Regions from separate parts of the Terribacillus sp. DMT04 genome, predicted to be linked through region 1. Evidence: a T-box and tRNA genes for the amino acid it is inferred to sense, from the RefSeq annotation. Region 1 holds a T-box; the other holds one or more tRNA genes.
The links. A T-box is a leader RNA that pairs with one kind of tRNA and senses whether it is charged. The one in region 1 lies ahead of ileS (isoleucine--tRNA ligase), so its partner is inferred to be a tRNA-Ile.

Region 1 (9,905 bases):
TGAAAGAGGAGCAGGTATGAACACGGTACAAGAGAATTTCGCACAAATACAAGAAAAAATAAAAGCAGCAGCTGCTAAAGCAGGCAGGAATTATGAGGATATTACACTCCTAGCCGTTACGAAATATGTTACAATTGAACGAACAGAGGAAGCGGTCAATGCCGGTATTGGCGATTTAGGTGAAAACCGGATTGAGGGCTTCTTAGAGAAGCAAGCGGTCATTGGAGACAGAGCTGTTTGGCATTTCATTGGCAGTTTGCAATCTAGGAAGGTGAAAGATGTCATTAATCAGGCAGACTATCTGCATGCTCTTGACAGATTATCACTTGCAAAAGAAATTCAAAAACGTGCAGAGAAAACAATTAAATGCTTTGTTCAGGTTAATGTGAGCGGCGAAGAAACAAAAGCAGGTGTGTCACCAGATGAGACGCTTTCTTTCATTCAGCAGCTGGAAGCATTTCCTGCCATTGAAGTTGCAGGACTGATGACGATGGCACCTCACACAAAGGATGAAGATGTACTTCGCCGCGTATTCAGCGAGTTAAGAGAGCTACGTGATAAAGTTGCTGACGAGGGAATGGCGCATGCACCTTGTGCCTTGTTGTCAATGGGAATGAGCAATGATTACCAAATAGCAATTGAAGAAGGAGCCACTCATATCCGAGTCGGCTCGGCCCTTGTAGGTCCATACGAATAAGCGAGGTGAAAATATGAGTTTCAAAAATAAGATGCGGAACTTCTTTACAGTGGATGATGAAGAGTATGAGTACGTGGAGGGACAGCCAAACGACGCAGAAGAAGCAGAACCGTATCCTAACGGTCGGGAGCGCAGTCAAAATCAAAACGTTGTCAGCTTGAAAAGTGTCCAAGCTTCATCAAAAGTAGTACTTTGCGAGCCAAGGACGTACAATGAAGCGCAGGAAATTGCTGACCATGTGGTGAACAGAAAAGCAGTTGTACTCAATCTGCAGCGCGTTGACCATCAGCAAGCGAAACGGATTGTGGATTTTCTCAGCGGTACCGTTTATGCGCTGAATGGCGATATCCAAAAGCTAGGCAGCCAAACCTTCCTGTGTGCTCCTGACAATATCGAACTTACTGGTAATATAACCGATATGATAGAGGAACAGGATGAGTATAATAAGAGGTGGTAGAAGCAGATGCTCTTTAACATAATTAGTACAGCCTTCACGGTCTATTCCTTTGCATTAATCATTTATATTCTGATGTCATGGTTCCCTGGAGCAAGACAATCAGCATTCGGTGAAATGCTTGGCAGGATTTGTGAACCATATTTAGATGTATTTCGTCGATTCATTCCTCCACTTGGAATGATTGATCTATCGCCACTTGTAGCGCTGATTGTCCTTAATCTGGCGCGGAGCGGAGTAGCTACAATTTATTTCATGATCTTCTAATAAGGAGTATACAGCAGCGTGAGTATTTACCAGCATTACCGGGAAGAGGAGCGTCCTTTTATTGATCAGATCCTCTCCTGGATGGAACAAGCAGAGCGTACTTATCAGCCACGCGTAACCGATTTTCTTGATCCAAGAGAACAGCTTATCTTCCGGCAGCTGCTCGGCGGGCAAACTGAGCTGCAGTGGGCTTTTTCAGGTGGTGCGGATGCGGCAGAGCGAAAACGCGGCATCATCGCACCGCTTTATGATGCTGTGGCAGACAGCGACTTCGATATTGTGATGCTGGAAGCAACTTACCCAGTGAAGTTTGTTTCTTTGGAGCATCGCGATGTGATGGGGGCATTTATGTCTCTTGGGATAGATCGGAGAAAATTGGGTGATATTAGCGTGCAGGATGGTGTGATGCAGCTGTTCACAACAGCTGATATCGCCGTATACATTCGGGCCAATTTGACAGAAGTGAAACGTGCTAAAGTAAACTGGGAGCTTGCGGATGCATCGCGTTTTCGTCCTGAACAGGCAGAATGGATGCAAATGGAAGCATCTGTATCCTCGCTCCGCCTTGATGCAGTCATGAAGGAGCTTTATCGTATGTCGCGGCAGCAAGCATCTTTAAGCATCCAGAAAGGTCTTGTCAAAGTTAATTTTAAAACAGTCGAAGATAGCAGTTACCCATTAGCCGAAGGAGATTTAATTTCTTTACGCGGCAAAGGCAGAGGGAAGCTGACGGAAGTGAAGGGCACGACAAAGAAGGACAAGCAGCGTATTACATTAGAAAAATTAAAGTAGCAGTATCAGCTCTTTTGTGCTATCTTTGTCGAATAACAGCAATTATAGATCTATTAATAGGAGGTGGCCGTTGTGCCATTAACACCTTTGGATATTCATAATAAAGAGTTTGCCCGCGGATTCCGCGGTTATGATGAAGATGATGTAAACGACTTCCTTGACAGGGTGATAAAAGATTATGAAATCATCATCCGCGAGAAGAAGGAATTAGAGGAACGCGTAAGCACGCTGGAAGAACGCCTTGGTCATTTCAATAATATTGAGACGACATTAAACAAGTCCATCTTAGTAGCACAAGAAACAGCAGAAGAAGTAAAAGGCAATGCGATGAAAGAATCAAAGCTGATTATTAAAGAAGCGGAGAAAAATGCAGACCGCATTATCAACGAGTCGCTTTCCAAATCCCGTCAAATCGCACTTGAAGTAGAAGAGCTGAAGAAGCAAGCAAAAGTATTCCGTACGCGTTTGAAGATGCTAGTTGAAGCGCAGCTAGAGATGATTGAAACAGATGACTGGGATGGTTTGTTCGCGACAGAAGTAGCTTATGAGCCGCAAGAAGAGCCGGCTGAATAAGACTCGCTTGACGTTTTTCGCAAACTTACATATAATCTTACTATTATTAGCAAATAACATGACTCAGATAAAAAGACTGTGATCGGGACAGTAAGAAGTCCATACCGACTGAAGCGAGCCAGGGAAGGTGAGAGCCTGGTGCGGTATTTCTTCCGAACATCACCCGTTAGTTTCCATTCGAACCGCAAGCAGTAGAAATGGACGTCTCATTCACGTTACGAATTCGAGTGGATAGAAGTAATATACTTTTGTCTATAAGGGTGGTACCGCGAGTCTCTCTCGTCCCTTTGGGATGATGAGGGGCTCTTTTTATTTACCCGGAAAATAGCTGGTCATGATAAGGAGGAAGAACATTGGATTACAAAGACACACTGCTGATGCCGTCCACGGCTTTCCCAATGCGCGGCAACCTGCCAAACAAAGAACCAAAAATGCAGCAAGAATGGGAAGAACAAAATATCTACCAAAAAGTACAAGAAAGAACCGAAGGACGACCGCTTTTCGTCTTGCATGATGGACCTCCGTATGCAAATGGCGATTTACACATGGGGCATGCACTGAATAAAGTATTGAAAGATTTTATCGTCCGCTATAAATCAATGTCTGGTTTCCATGCACCATATGTTCCGGGCTGGGATACACATGGTTTACCGATTGAACAGGCGCTTACGAAGAAGAAGGTTGACCGCAAGAAAATGACGGTTGCTGAATTCCGCCGTCTGTGTGCAGAGTATGCGATGCAGCAAATCGATAATCAGCGCAGCCAGTTCAAACAGCTGGGTGTACGGGGAGATTGGGATAACCCATACATCACGCTAACAAAAGATTATGAAGCAGCTCAAATTAAAGTATTCGGTGAAATGGCTGAAAAAGGTTTCATTTACAAAGGGATGAAGCCAGTTTATTGGTCTCCATCTTCTGAGTCTGCATTGGCAGAAGCGGAAATCGAATATCAAGATAAGCGCTCTGCATCCATTTATGTTGCTTTCCAAGTGAAAGATGGCAAAGACTTGTTTGAAGGAGATGAGAAATTCATCATCTGGACAACAACGCCTTGGACATTGCCTTCTAACGTTGCAATCTCCCTTCACCCAGAAGTAACTTATGTGGTCGCTAACGTTGGCGGTGAGAAATTCGTCGTAGCAGAAGATTTGTTAAGCAGCGTAACAGAAACACTTGAATGGGATAACCCAGAAGTAGTGAAAACTTTCTCTGGTAAAGAAGCGGAATATGTGACAGCACAACATCCGTTTTATGACAGAGAATCCCTTATCATCCTTGGTGAGCACGTGACTACAGACAGCGGTACAGGCTGTGTACATACAGCGCCTGGACACGGGGAAGAAGATTTCTTCGCTAGTCAAAAATACAAGCTGCCTGTAATCAGCCCATTGGATGATAAAGGTGTATTCACAAAAGAAGCTCCTGGTTTTGAAGGTGTATTCTATGATAAAGCAAATAAAGAAATCACCGAACTTCTTGAAGAAAAAGGTGCTTTACTGAAGCTGGAATTCTTTACACATTCCTATCCGCATGACTGGCGTACGAAAAAACCAGTTATCTATCGTGCGACTGCACAATGGTTTGCTTCGATTAAAGCATTCCGCGATCAAATTATCGAACAAATTAAAGAAGTGGAATGGTTCCCGAAATGGGGCGAAACACGTCTTTACAATATGTTCCGTGACCGCGAAGACTGGTGTATTTCCCGTCAGCGTGCATGGGGTGTGCCAATCCCAGTCTTTTATGGAGAAGATGGAGAACCAATCATCACAGAAGAAACAATCCAGCATGTGTCTGATTTGTTCTTAGAACATGGGTCGAATATTTGGTTTGAGAGAGAAGCGAAAGACTTGCTTCCAGAAGGATTTACATCAGAGCATAGCCCGAATGGTATCTTCACAAAAGAAACAGATATCATGGATGTTTGGTTTGATTCTGGTTCTTCTCACCAAGGTGTGCTTGTAAATCGTCCGGAATTGCAGCGTCCAGCTGATTTGTACCTGGAAGGTTCTGACCAATACCGCGGCTGGTTCAACTCTTCTTTGACAACTGCTGTTGCTGTAACGGGTAAAGCACCTTACAAAGCAGTGTTAAGCCATGGCTTCGCGCTTGATGGTAAAGGGAAGAAGATGAGTAAATCACTAGGTAATATTGTCGTGCCATCTAAAATCATGAAGCAGTACGGTGCTGATATTCTTCGCCTGTGGGTTGCTTCTGTTGATTATCAATCCGATGTTCGTATCTCGGATGAAATCATTAAGCAAACATCTGAAGGATACCGCAAGATCCGTAACACATTCCGTTTCTTGTTAGCCAACTTGCATGACTTTGAGCCGGCGAAGGACAGTGTTGCATTTGCTGACTTGAAAGAAGTAGATCGTTATATGCTTGTGAAGCTTTCTGATTTGATCAAGCGTGTGCGTGAAAGCTATGACAAATACGAATTCGCTGATGTATATTCAGCTGTCTTAAGCTTCTGTTCGGTTGAGCTAAGCTCGTTCTACTTGGACTTTGGGAAAGATATTCTTTATATCGAATCTGCGGATCATCCAGCACGCCGCAGCATCCAAACAGCGTATTATGAAATCATCAAAGCGCTTGTACAGATGCTGTCACCAATCATTGCGCATACTGCAGAAGAAGCATGGAGCTACATCCCAGGTGAGAAAGCTGACTATGTGCAGCTGACTGACTTCCCAGAAGAGCTGTCTATTGCAGATCATGATGACTTGCTTGGAAAATGGGATCATTTCATGGCCGTTCGTGATGATGTGCTAAAAGCCTTGGAAATAGCGCGCAGTGAGAAAGTAATCGGTAAATCACTTGAATCGAAGCTGACAATTGCTGCAAAAGATGACGCAACAAAACAGCTGCTTCAAAGCATCGATAACTTGCATCAGCTGCTTATTGTATCCGAAGCAAATGTAGTGGATGCTGATCCAGAAGCAGCTGATTATGAACATGTTGCCGTACGTGTTGAAAAACACCCGGCCAAACGATGCGAACGCTGCTGGGTAGCATCTGAAACGGTCGGCGAAGATGATTCGCACCCGGATCTATGCTCCCGCTGTGCGAGCGTTGTAGAAGCTCATTATCAGGCGTAAAGGAGAGAAAGCTTCGCCAGTAAGGCGGAGCTTTCTTTTTTATCTATACAATCTTTTTGTATGTAATTATGGTAAAATGCAAGATAGATTGTATTGAACGGGGGAAAATAGAATCATGTATTTTATCATCGCGATCATCGCAGTCATTATTGACCAATTAACAAAGTTAGCTGTTGTGAAGAATATGACTGAAGGAGAGTCCATTCCAATCATCGACAATTTTCTGTACCTGTCTTCTCACCGCAACCGAGGAGCAGCGTGGGGAATGTTAGAAGGACAGTTTTGGTTCTTTTATCTTGTTACAGCGATTGTTATTGTTATAGTCAGTTACTATATTGTGAAATATAGCAAAGAAAGCAAACTGATGGGTGCATCACTTGCACTTGTACTTGGTGGAGCGATTGGCAACTTTATCGATCGTTTATTCCGAAAAGAAGTCGTCGACTTTGTAGACACGAGGTTTGGCGATTATCATTATCCGATATTTAACGTGGCAGATTCCTGCCTGGTTGTCGGCGTTATCCTCATCATCATCGCAATGCTGCTTGATGAGCGAAAGAAAGGGAGAAAAGAAACATGAGTCAGTTTGAACATACAGTTGCAGCCGAGCAAGCGGGACTGCGCATTGATAAACTGCTGTCAGATATCCAGGAAGATGTTTCCCGGAGCCAAGCACAAAGCTGGATTAAGGATGATTTGGTGACAGTGAACGGCACGACAGTTAAGAATAAGTATACAGTGCAAGAAGGCGACGAAATTGCTTGGTCGATTCCCGAGCCTGAGGAAATGGAAATCAAAGCGGAGAATATCCCGCTTGAAATTGTTTATGAAGATGCAGATATTGCAGTTGTAAACAAACCGAGAGGAATGGTGGTTCACCCTTCCAATGGACATCAGTCTGGTACAATGGTGCATGCATTGTTGTATCATCTGAAAGATCTTTCCGGTATTAATGGAACATTTCGTCCGGGGATTGTCCATCGTATTGATAAAGATACGAGTGGTCTGTTAGTTGTTGCAAAACATGACAAAGCACATCAAAAATTAACCGATATGCTGAAGGATCATGATATAGAACGTAAATACCGTGCAATTGTTCATGGTGTTATTGATCATGAATATGGAACGATTGAAGCACCAATCGGACGTGACCCCAATGACCGTCAGAAAATGGCTGTTGTGGAGAATGGGAAACCAGCCGTAACACACTTTGAAGTGTTAGAGCGCTTCGAAGGTTTTACTTACATTGAATGTAAGCTGGAAACAGGTAGAACGCACCAAATACGTGTGCATATGCAGTATATTAGCTATCCGCTGGCTGGCGATCCGAAATATGGACCGCGCCGTACACTTGACATTGGCGGACAAGCGCTTCATGCAGCTGTACTCGGTCTGCATCACCCAATTACAGGAGAATGGATGCGCTTTGAAGCACCTGTCCCAGAAGTGTTCCAAGCGGAATTGGACAAGTTGAAATTGAACGCTTGACAGTAATGCAGTCCTATGCGATACTAATTGCAGTTGAATAAGAACCTTTAAGACAGTCCAGAGAGGCTGATAAGGAAGCGGAGAAGAACGGGATACAAGTGTGTATCTATGCCCCTTATTACCTCATGGTGATAAGGGGTTTTTTCATAGCTTCAGAAAGGTGGGACAACAATGAACAAAAAAGCGACATTGCTTGATCAAGCAGCAATTAACCGCGCTCTTACGCGGATTGCTCATGAGATACTCGAGCGAAATAAAGGGCCAGAAGATTTGGTGCTGGTCGGCATTCAGACAAGAGGTGTTCCCATCGCCAAACGCTTGCAGCAGAAGATAGAAGGAATTGAACAAGCGACGGTTCCGCTGGAAGAAGTGGATATCACATTATACCGTGATGATTTAGCACATGCTTCTGATAATCAAGAACCAACAGTGCAGCCAGTTAAGCTTGGAACAGACTTGACGAATAAGACAGTCATCTTAATTGATGATGTGTTATATACAGGAAGAACAGTCAGAGCAGCAATGGATGCGATTATGGACGCGGGACGTCCGGCGCAGATCCAGCTTGCCGTTTTGATTGACCGCGGTCATCGGGAACTCCCAATCCGCGCTGACTATATTGGGAAGAATATCCCAACTTCGCAATCCGAAATTATCGTCGTTGAACTGGAAGAAACAGATGATTACGAGAGCGTAGATATTTACGAAAATTAAATAGGACCTTTAATGGAAGTCCAGAGAGGCTTACAAGGTCGCAAGCAACAACGTCGTCACGACTAGTGGCAGACGTGTGCCTCTTTGCGACCTACATCGCAAAGAGGCTTTTTTTATAGCTGAAAAGAGGAGAGACACAGATGAAACCAGCACTAGCAATACACGACATACCAAAATGGCACCAATGGATAATATTCAGTTTACAGCACTTATTCGCAATGTTCGGCTCGACAATTCTTGTGCCAGCGCTGACAGGCCTTGATCCGGCTGTCGCACTTGTATCCAGCGGGGTTGGAACACTGGCGTTCATCCTTATAACAAGAGGATCCGTACCAGCTTATCTTGGATCCAGTTTTGCTTTCATTTACCCTATCACACAAGCAATTGATGCTTCTGGTATCGGCGGGGCCATGATTGGAAGCTTTTTTGCGGGGCTGGCTTACGGAATCGTAGCCATCGCCATCCGATTTGGCGGGATGAAAGGTATCATCCGGCTGCTGCCGCCAATTGTTGTCGGACCTGTCATTATTGTCATCGGGTTGGCGTTGGCACCAACTGCAGTTGATATGGCAATGAATGCTCCTGATACAGGAGAATACAGCATCAAATACTTCATCGTAGCACTTGTCACATTAGCAATCACAGTAGCAGCTTCTATCTTCCTGCGCGGGTTCCTTGGTCTGATTCCAGTTTTAATCGGAATTGTTGGCGGATATGTTTTCGCTTTAACACAAGGAATTGTGGATACAAGCGGCGTGCAAGCAGCCTGGAACCAAATTGTGACGGCTGATTCTGTTGGAGCTTTCTTTAGCGGCATTTTCCATGTGCCGAACTTCACGGTCCCGTTTGCAGATTACAATGTTGCTGATGTGTTCAGCTGGCAGCTGTTCTTCACCATGGTGCCAATCGCAGTTGTTACTGTATCGGAGCATATTGGACATCAGTTAGCACTATCCAAAATCGTAGATGAAAACATGCTAGTAAAGCCAGGGTTGGACAAATCCATCACTGGAGACGGTGTAGCGACCATGATTGCGTCTATGCTCGGAGGACCGCCCAATACAACTTACGGAGAGAACATCGGTGTACTGGCGATCACGAGAATATTCAGTGTGTATGTTATCGGAGGAACCGCGGTGCTTGCCATCCTGTTCGGCTTCACGGGTATCGTCACTACATTAATTAGTTCTGTGCCTACCGCAGTAATGGGAGGCGTCAGCATTATGCTGTTCGGAATCATCGCAGCCAGCGGTCTTCGGACAATGATTGACAGTCAGCTTGACCTAGGGGATAAGCGCAATCTGATTATCAGTTCGATTATCTTGGTCATCGGAATCGGAGGAGCATTCCTTCGCTTCCAAATTGCTGAACTTGACTTGGAAATCAACAGCATGGCTTTAGCAGCACTAGTTGGAGTCGTTCTGAACTTGGTCTTGCCGGGAAGAGAATCTGGCCTTGGAAATGGCAGTCTGTTCTCTATTGAAGAGCAGAAACAAACATCCAAATAAGGAGGAGAAGGACATGAAGCATTTTGTATCGATGAAGCATCTTAGCGCAGCAGAACTGCTGCAGCTCGTACAGCTCGCTGCAGACATACAGGCACAGGGGGTATCTGCATACAGGCAGCAGCTGTTCGCAGCTAATCTTTTCTTCGAGCCGAGCACACGGACGAAGATGAGCTTTACCGTAGCAGAACGCAAACTCGGATTGGAAGTACTGGATTTCGCTGCAGAAGCATCCAGTGTCACCAAAGGCGAGACCGTTTATGATACTGCGAAGACCCTTCAATCGATCGGCGCTTCAGTCCTTGTCA
Region 2 (9,905 bases), 540 kb from region 1:
TAAAGAATATGACAAAGATTGTTTATTATCCGCATGCAATCGTGCAAAATAAGACAAAGTCCTCTATAATGAAAGAAGTAAGAGAATGCCCAAAAGGAGTTACACATGAAAAATCATCATTTTAAACAATACGCGCTTCAGCCAGTCATCAATGAAGCGATTGATAAACTAGGCTTTACCAAACCAACTGCAATTCAAGAGAAAGTCATTCCTGCAGTTTTGCGTGGAGAAAGTGTTATTGGTCAGTCACATACTGGATCGGGTAAAACACATTCTTATTTGATTCCTCTGTTCAGCAAACTGAAAGAAGAGGATCAGAACGCTCAATTTGTAGTGACAGCACCAACGCGCGAGTTAGCTATTCAAATTTATGAAGAAGCTCGTCATTTTATTAAACTTGCTGGAAAAGAGAACGATTGGCATACAAAGCTATTTATCGGCGGTACAGATAAAAAACGGTCAATTGAGAAACTGAAAACACAGCCCCAAATTATTATCGGTACACCAGGACGTATTTTGGATTTAATGGAAGAGCAGGCACTTGATTTGTATCCTGCTACCAGTTTTGTTGTCGATGAAGCAGACTTAATGCTGGATCTTGGTTTCATCAAAGAAGTGGATCAAATTTTAGCGCGAATGAATCAAGATGTTCAGCTTCTTGTGTTCTCAGCAACAATTCCAGAGCGTCTGCAGCCATTTTTGAAAAAGTATCTGGATAATCCGAAGCACTTTGAAATTGGCGGTCACCTTTCACCGGAAACAATGGAGCACCGCTTAATTCCGATGCGTCACCGTGACGAAGCCGAATTGATTATGAAAATAGCAGATGTAATTCAGCCGTATATGGCAATCATTTTTGTAAATGGAAAAGATGCAGCCAATCGATTAGCTGCTGAATTAACGGATAAAGGACTGGAAGTCGGTCTATTGCATGGCGGTCTGACGCCGCGTGAACGAAAACGGGTGCTTCGCGACATTCAAGAACTTCGTTTCCAATACCTTGTTGCGACAGACTTGGCAGCACGCGGTATCGATATTAAAGGTGTCAGCCATGTTATCAATGCGCAGCTTCCAAAAGAGGAGCCATTCTATGTGCACCGTGTTGGCAGAACGGCACGAGCTGGTTTGGAAGGAACAGCGATTAACCTTTATCATGATTATGATTTGGAGCTTATCCAGAAACTTGATAAAAAAGGCCTTGAATTCACAAACTATGATATCAGCAATGGCGAATGGAAAGAATTAAAGCCATGGAACGAGCGGGTTACACGTAAGAAAACGGAATCCGACAACGAAAACCAAGCATGGAAACAAGTTCGTAAACCGAAAAAGGTAAAACCAGGCTATAAACGAAAAATGAAATATGAAAAAGATAAAATCAAGAAAAAGTTAGACCGTAAAGACCGTTTTAAGCGGAAGTAAGGAGAAAGAGATTATGATTATCGGATCACATGTAAGTATGAGCGGCAAAAAAATGCTGTTAGGATCAAGTGAAGAAGCGCATTCTTATGGCGCTAATGCTATGATGATTTACACTGGCGCTCCTCAAAACACGAGAAGAAAGGCCATTGAAGACCTGAATATTGAAGCGGGCCGTGCGCACATGCAGGAGCATGGTATCACTGATATTGTGGTTCATGCGCCGTATATTATTAATATTGGCAACTCCATTAAACCAGAGACTTTCGAATTGGGTGTCAACTTCCTCCGCAGTGAAATTGAGCGCACAGAAGCACTCGGAGCGAAACAGATCGTACTGCATCCAGGCGCTCACGTAGGAGAAGGTACAGCAGCTGGCATTCAGAAGATTATTGAAGGCTTAAATGAAGTGCTAGAGCCGGAACAGAAAGTTCAAATTGCATTGGAAACAATGGCTGGTAAAGGTTCTGAAGTTGGTTCCAACTTTGAAGAAATAGCGCGCATTATTGATGGGGTTAATCATAATGACAAGCTTTCCATTTGCTTTGATACGTGCCATACGCATGATGCTGGCTATGATATTGTGAACGACTTTGATGGTGTCCTAAATCAATTCGACAAAGTAATTGGTCTGGATCGATTAAAGGTTCTGCACATTAATGATAGCAAAAATGAATGCGGAGCACGCAAAGATAGACATGAAAACATCGGTTTTGGACATATCGGTTACGATGCGCTTCGTTATGTCGTGCACCATGAACAGCTGATGACAGTTCCGAAGATATTGGAAACACCATTTGTTGGAGAAGACAAGAAAAATAAAAAAGCGCCGTATGCGCATGAAATTGATATGCTGATGAACAACAGTTTTAATCCGAAATTAAAAGATCATATCATGGCATAATTAATACCCAGCTTGAGGTTAAATCCTCACAGCTGGGTATTTATTTTATAATTTAATACCATGTTCCTTTGCCAGCTGCAAGAAGATTTGATGCGTTTTTTGTGCAGTTTCGGCATCTGTAATCTGTGCTAGTGCTTTCAACATTTGCATGCGGTCTGCTTCCTTGAATGGATCTAATTTGTTCTGGCGCAAAAATTGTACAATTTGAGACGCCTGCAGCTGCGTAAGCTGTACTTGATAAGCCTGGCTTTGCTCCATGATCTCTTCAACGGTTAAATTGCGCAGCTTATTCAGAACAAGCTTGTGAACAATAAAATTCATGTGAAACCTCCGCTCTAAGATGGGAATGGTCTGTGGATTCCTTTATCTACCTGGTTAGTTTATGTCCTGTGTACACAAACTAGAACCATACCTTACCCCAGATAAGGAGGATTTCATATGGATAAAGAAAAATACGAGCAAGACATTCATTCTAAAGATGATGTTGAAACAGCGGCTGAAATATCTCCAGCTGAAAATAGTTACCAGCGTTCTGCAAAAACGGAAGGGGACCAAACAACAGGTTCTGGAAAGATGTTCGGTTATATTGCTTTAATTTTATCAATCGCTTCTTTCTTTATTGCACCGATACTTGTCGGGGCGGCTGGTATCGTTTTTGGCGTCTTAGCAAAACGCAAAGGTGCCAATGCACTTGGGAATATCGCTTTAATTGTAAGTATCATCGCCATTGTTCTTTCATTATTTACAGCACCATATGTATAAAAAAAGATCTGACTCCAAAACGGAGTCAGATCTTTTTATGCTTCTGCAGTTTCTTTCTCTGCAGCTTGCTTGGCGAAGTATTCTTCAGCAAGCTTGTCAATCTCAATTTTCAGCTCATCAACCATTGTTTCTTCCGGTACTTTACGAATGATTTCTCCATGACGGAACAGTAAGCCTTCACCACGGGCGCCGGCAATGCCGATATCGGCCTCGCGAGCCTCACCAGGGCCATTTACCGCACAGCCTAGTACTGCAACCTTAATTGGAGCTTTTATCGTACTGATGTACTCCTCAACGTCATTGGCGATGCTAATCAAGTCAATCTCGATTCGGCCGCAAGTAGGGCAGGAGATTAGCGTTGCTGCGTTAGAAGACAAGTTAAAGATCTTCAGCAGTTCACGCGCAACTTTTACTTCTTCAACTGGATCGGCACTCAAGGAAATACGCATCGTGCTTCCGATACCTTTACTTAAAATCGCGCCAAGTCCAGCTGCACTTTTCACTGTTCCGGCAAACAATGTACCGGACTCTGTAATACCCAGGTGCAGCGGATAAGGAATAACCTCAGCTGCTTTTTCGTAGGCTTCAATCGCTAACGATACATCGGACGCTTTTAGCGAAACAATGATATCGTGGAAATCAAGTTCTTCAAGAATCTTAATGTGGTGCAATGCACTTTCCACCATACCTTCAGCGGTTGGATAGCCATATTTCTCTAAGATATGACGTTCCAAGGAACCAGCGTTTACACCGATACGAATTGGTATACCTTTTTCTTTCGCCGCATTTACGACAGCTTCAACTTTTTCTCGTTTACCGATATTACCAGGGTTAATCCGGATTTTATCTGCTCCGCCTTCAATTGCTTTTAAGGCTAGTTTATAGTTGAAATGAATATCCACTACAAGTGGAATGTTAATGCGTTTCTTGATCTCAGGAATTGCATCAGCAGCACGCTGGTCTGGGCAAGCAACTCGTACAACTTGGCAGCCTGCTTCTTCCAATCTGTTGATTTCTGCCACTGTAGCTTCCACGTCATGTGTTTTTGTTGTTGTCATCGACTGAATAACAACTTCGTTTTTACCGCCGATTGTAAGATCGCCTACTTTAACCGGACGGGTGTCTTGTCTGTGTATTAATGCCATTTATATATCGCTCCTTTGATTATCGCGAGGAAAAACAGAGAAATATCCTTATATTTTCCCATTATAATGCTAATACTGCTAAATTAGAAGTAACTAGGCTCAAGTTTAATAAAATCTTCATCTTGGGTAATGGGGAAAATAATAAGCTGAACCTGCATTCAGTGCATATGGATCCTTCTCCGGATTCAATTCCTCGAAATCCTGGATCACTTGTTCCATCGTAACGTGCAATTCGTGATTGTTCAACTCATTTGTAATGGAAAGAAGTGTGTCACCTTGCTTTACCTGCAGGAGGACTGGCTGAAACGTCTTTTTTATATTATTTTTCTGTGTAGCCGTGTCGGGCTGTGTTGGTTCATTCTCGGCAGTAGAAGCGGCGGGGATGGGGCTTCCTATCGTAAGATCCTTCCAAATACTAAGAATTAAAGCACAGCAAAACAGAAACACACCAATCCGTTTCCACATGGAAGTTCCTCCGATCTCGTTACAATTCATTTTATAAAGTATTAGATATCCGATAGAAAAAACCTTTAATATGAAACAAAAAAGCGCTGTCTTCGTATATAAATAGTAGGAGAAAGGAGCATGAAAGATGCTGGACTATAATTGGGTTTCGATATTTATGACTGGTCTTGGAACAATGTTTTTAATTGGGGAAATCCTTGTAAAGGCTAGAGGAATACTATTTTTATTAGGTGCAGGCTTTATCGGTACGTTCTTTCTTAGCTATCTCGACCCATCGGCAATTTGGTATATGCTGCCGCTTTACTTTGTCGGGATGCTGCTGATTATTATTGATGGAAAATTACTGAATGATGGCACGCTTAGCGTAATAGGGTTGTTAACCATGCTATTAACGGTAGGGTTTACTGCGCCAAATTGGACAGCGGGCATATATGCAATCCTAGGTGTCATTATTGGAGCATTCGCTTCTTTCCTTTTCTTGAAAGCATTTCCGAAAAGAGATATGTGGGGCAAGATTGCGCTTTTGGACTCATTAAGCTCTGATAAAGGCTACAATAGCGTAAACGAAACATATGCAGCACTTTTGGAGCAGGAAGGCGAGACCATTACCGATATGCGCCCTTCAGGTACTATTCGAGTGAATGGGAAGGAATTGAGCGCCATAACAGATGGAAAATGGCTGGATCGCGGCACCCGAATTAAGGTGAAGCATGTTAGCGGAGCAAGAATACTGGTAGAAAAAGTAAAGCCCTAACTGTATTTAACCAAATAAAGTAATTTTAATCGTAAATTTCCTAACAAGACCTTTACAACCCTTCAAACTAATTTAATAATTGAAGAGGGAATATTTGAGAAGGGAAGGAAGGCTTGTATTGTCTAATTGGGAATATATCGTCTTTGAATTTATAGGCGGCTTAGGCTTGTTTCTCTTTTCCATTCGTTATTTAGGCGATGGATTACAGCGAGCATACGGCAAGCAGCTGCAGCTGGCAATGCACAGATTTACGGTACATCCGCTAATTGGGATTCTTTCCGGGCTTATTGTTACAGTACTCGTTCAGAGCAGCACGGCGACCAGCATTCTGGTTGTCGGGTTGGTGAATGCGAGCTATCTAACATTAAGACAGGCTATTTCTGTTATTATGGGCGCAAATATAGGTACAACATTAACTGCCTTTTTTATTGGAATTAACTTAATTCAATATGGTCTTCCAATCATGGCGGTCGGAGCATTTTTAATTTATTTCTTTGCAAATCAGCGAACACAGCAAATCGGTAAAGTGCTTTTTGGAGCAGGCGGTATTTTCTTTGGCCTGACGCTAATTGGGGACGGACTGCATCCTATACTGAATATAGAGGCATTTCAATCGCTATCTGCCAGTATGCACAGCAATCCAATTGCTGGAGCGGCAATTGGTACTTTTATGACAATTGTTGTACAAAGCAGCGGTGCTACAGTAGCGATTCTTCAGGAGCTGTATGCGCAAAATGGTATTGATTTACAAGGAGCTTTGCCGGTATTGCTAGGAGATAATCTCGGCACAACACTAACAGCCATGTTAGCGGCAATTGGAGCCACCGTCCAGGCAAAGCGAGCGGCGCTGAGCCACGTAATGTTCAATGCAATTGGTGCAGTCGTTTTCCTGTTGATTCTGCCGTTATTTGTAGATGTTGTTGCCTGGATGCAGAACATATTCAACTTGAATGACAAATTAACCATTGCTGGTGCGCATGGACTATATAATATTGCCAATACATTTATATTGCTCCCGTTCCTTGGTTTCTTTGTTTGGCTTATTACAAAAGTTATCCCAGGAGAAGAAGAACGGCCGATGGCGCTGACAAACCATCTGGATCCGCTATTTATTCAGCAGTCTCCTGTGCTGGCATTAGAACAAGCTAAGCTGGAAGTCTTACATATGGGAAGACTGGCAGTGGACGGCTTAGAACAGGCCAGTACTTATGCGAACAACCATGAAAGACAATTTGCCGACCTTGCCATGCAGCTGGAAAAGGAAGTCAATCGAAAGGACCGTGAAATTACCGAATATCTTTCTAAGATTTCTACAAATACGCTTTCCAATGAAGAAAGCGAAAGGCATGCAGCTTTACTGGATGCTATTCGGGATATTGAACGTATCGGGGATCATTTCGAAAATATTGTTGAATTTGTCGACTTTCAATTATCAAGTAATATTAAATTAACCAAAGAAGCACAGCAAGAACTTAACAGCATGTTTGATTTGACAATTATTACAGTGAAGCAGGCAGTGGAGGCGTTGGATAAACAAGATCGGGAAGTTGCCATTGCGGTATTGCAGAAGGAAGATCAAATTGACAGGATGGAACGCAGCCTGCGCAAAACGCATCTGATTCGATTAAATGAAGGAAAGTGTACTGGTTCAGCTGGAATTGTTTTTGTAGATATTATTAGCAACTTGGAACGTATTGGAGATCATGCTGTTAATATTGCACAGTTAATACTGAATGAAAAGACAGAGAGTTAAATTCTCTGTCTTTTATATTTTTCTCTTGTAATGATGGAGAGGACATGCTATAGTATTCCTGTCAGTTAAAAGGACGCAAAAATTATAACAAAAACTTATAGAAAAATGATTGACAAGTTATTGAATGCATGATAAATTATATATCGTCGCTAATACATAACATATTAATTATTCCACAGTAGCTCAGTGGTAGAGCTATCGGCTGTTAACCGATCGGTCGCAGGTTCGAATCCTGCCTGTGGAGCCATGGCGGTGTAGCTCAGCTGGCTAGAGCGTACGGTTCATACCCGTGAGGTCGGGGGTTCGATCCCCTCCGCCGCTACCATAAATCTTAATAATTTGTAACATGGCGGTTGTGGCGAAGTGGTTAACGCACCGGATTGTGGCTCCGGCATTCGTGGGTTCAATCCCCATCAATCGCCCTTGAAAAAAGTATTGGACCCTTAGCTCAGTTGGTTAGAGCTATCGGCTCATAACCGATCGGTCGCAGGTTCGAGTCCTGCAGGGTCCACCATACGATTTTCAACTTCATATTGCAACGCGGAGGAATACCCAAGTTTGGCTGAAGGGATCGGTCTTGAAAACCGACAGGGGCTTAACGGCTCGCGGGGGTTCGAATCCCTCTTCCTCCGCCATCTTGGCTCGGTAGCTCAGTCGGTAGAGCAACGGACTGAAAATCCGTGTGTCGGCGGTTCGATTCCGTCCCGAGCCACTCCAGTAACAGCTGTTCCTTTGAACAGCTGTTTTTTTTTGTTTTAAAACAAAAGCTGCGAGTAATTTAAGGAAGGACTGCGTGCAAAATACTTGCTGTTTCAGACAAGCTTTGGTACGCTTTACGAAAAGGTGATAACCTTTTATTACATATCACTTAAGGAGGAATAATCATGGCTAAATTTGAACTACCAGAATTGCCTTACGCATACGATGCACTTGAGCCTCATATCGATAAGGAAACAATGAACATCCACCATACGAAACATCACAACACATATGTGACAAAGTTAAACGGTGCAATCGAAGGAAAAGCTGACTTAGAAAGCAAATCCCTAGAAGAACTTGTTGCAGGTGTGAATGACCTTCCTTCTGACGTACAAACAGCAGTACGCAACAACGGCGGCGGTCACTACAACCACAGCCTATTCTGGAAACTTCTTTCCCCGAATGGCGGCGGAGAGCCTACTGGCGAAGTAGCTACTGCAATTGCTAATAAATACGGTACACTAGATAAATTCAAAGAAGAATTCGCAGCAGCAGCAGCTGGCCGTTTCGGTTCCGGCTGGGCATGGCTTATTGTAGAAAACGGTGAAGTTGATATCGTATCAACTCCAAACCAAGATAACCCAGTAATGGATGGTAAAACACCTATTCTTGGACTAGATGTTTGGGAGCACGCTTACTACTTGAAATACCAAAACAAACGTCCGGATTACATTAGTGCTTTCTGGAATGTTGTAAACTGGGATGAAGTAGAGCGCTTGTATCGCGAAGCTAAATAAGTAACGAAAAGACATCAGCAAAAAAGCTGGTGTCTTTTTTTTGTGCATATCTCCTTTTCAATAGAAAATACTAACTAGAAGTAAAAGGAGATGGCATTATGAAGCCGAACTTATTTACCTTGGATTCGAGCAGAAAAGAACTGAATATGCTCCTTATTATCGGAGCGCTTTATTCTCTCGGGATATTCCTATCGAACACGTTCGTTAATATTTACTTATGGAAGCAGACGAATGATTTAGTTAACATCGCCATGTATAACTTGGCAATATATGTGGCGCAAGCAGTGCTGTTCACCTTATCCGGACGCTGGGCTAAGCGGATTGACCGTATCATCATCCTTCGTATCGGCGTAGTCTTCCTCAGCATCTTTTTCCTTCTTGTTTTGTTTACCGGAGAGAAAGCTGCCACGTATAATGTACTGCTTGGTACGGTGCTAGGCGTAGGTTATGGCATGTATTGGCTTGCTTACTCCGTATTAACCTTTGAAGTGACAGAACCGGAGACGCGGGACTTCTTTAATGGTGTATCTGGTTTATTGCAATCATTTACAGGCATGATTGGACCCTTTGTGGCTGGGTATATCATTACCAGAATGAACAATAGCCATGGTTATACGCTGATATTTGCTGTGAGTTTTGTACTTTTTCTTTTGGCTGTTATATGTACAGCGGGACTTGGCAGAAGAAGGGCAGAAGGAAAATTCGGTCTCAAGCTTGCTTGGAAAGAAATAGGGCGTGATCCAGCATGGCGCAATATTGTTATTGCACATGTTTTTCAAGGAATTAGAGAAGGAATCTATACGTTCATCATTTCCGTATGGATTTTCATTGTCACAAACAGTGAGCTGTCACTTGGTACATTTAACCTTGTGTATTCCGCTTTTTCATTAATCTTCTATTATATAGCAACTCGATATATCAAAAGTCCGCAGCGAAAGATGGCAATTTTCTTAAGTGGTGTCGCCTTGTCGTTAAGTATTGTATTGTTGCTTGTAAAACTTAATTTTACTACTTTGTTGATATATGCAGCATTAATAGGCGCATTTTACCCAGTGCTCTATGTGCCTTATTTATCCCTATCTTATGATGTTATTGGCAAAGCAAAAGATGCAAGAAGTTTACGGGTTGAATACATCGTATTAAATGATGCAGCTGCAAATGCAGGCAGAATTTTATCTGTTTTGGCACTGCTAGTTGGGATTGGTAT

Region 2: it encodes a tRNA-Ile, which carries the amino acid that the T-box ahead of ileS (isoleucine--tRNA ligase) is inferred to sense. The anticodon was not compared.

Annotation. Positions count from the first base shown of each region.
Region 1 covers NZ_CP077639.1:1,410,261-1,420,165, forward strand. The annotation lists gene pgeF (peptidoglycan editing factor PgeF) at 1-20, shown strand, start outside; gene KS242_RS07580 (YggS family pyridoxal phosphate-dependent enzyme) at 17-697, shown strand; gene KS242_RS07585 (cell division protein SepF) at 711-1,154, shown strand; gene KS242_RS07590 (YggT family protein) at 1,161-1,418, shown strand; gene KS242_RS07595 (YlmH family RNA-binding protein) at 1,437-2,210, shown strand; gene KS242_RS07600 (DivIVA domain-containing protein) at 2,283-2,783, shown strand; T-box leader at 2,853-3,073, shown strand; gene ileS (isoleucine--tRNA ligase) at 3,137-5,890, shown strand; gene lspA (signal peptidase II) at 6,006-6,470, shown strand; gene KS242_RS07615 (RluA family pseudouridine synthase) at 6,467-7,378, shown strand; gene pyrR (bifunctional pyr operon transcriptional regulator/uracil phosphoribosyltransferase PyrR) at 7,550-8,092, shown strand; gene KS242_RS07625 (solute carrier family 23 protein) at 8,233-9,600, shown strand; gene KS242_RS07630 (aspartate carbamoyltransferase catalytic subunit) at 9,614-9,905, shown strand, end outside.
Region 2 covers NZ_CP077639.1:1,952,782-1,962,686, reverse strand. The annotation lists gene KS242_RS10435 (DEAD/DEAH box helicase) at 106-1,422, shown strand; gene KS242_RS10430 (deoxyribonuclease IV) at 1,433-2,323, shown strand; gene KS242_RS10425 (DUF2624 family protein) at 2,369-2,644, opposite strand; gene KS242_RS10420 (hypothetical protein) at 2,762-3,085, shown strand; gene ispG (flavodoxin-dependent (E)-4-hydroxy-3-methylbut-2-enyl-diphosphate synthase) at 3,121-4,230, opposite strand; gene KS242_RS10410 (type IV pilus assembly protein FimV) at 4,348-4,695, opposite strand; gene KS242_RS10405 (NfeD family protein) at 4,823-5,449, shown strand; gene KS242_RS10400 (Na/Pi cotransporter family protein) at 5,568-7,202, shown strand; tRNA gene KS242_RS10395 (tRNA-Asn) at 7,375-7,449, shown strand; tRNA gene KS242_RS10390 (tRNA-Met) at 7,451-7,527, shown strand; tRNA gene KS242_RS10385 (tRNA-His) at 7,552-7,624, shown strand; tRNA gene KS242_RS10380 (tRNA-Ile) at 7,640-7,716, shown strand; tRNA gene KS242_RS10375 (tRNA-Ser) at 7,745-7,837, shown strand; tRNA gene KS242_RS10370 (tRNA-Phe) at 7,842-7,914, shown strand; gene KS242_RS10365 (superoxide dismutase) at 8,087-8,698, shown strand; gene KS242_RS10360 (MFS transporter) at 8,797-9,905, shown strand, end outside.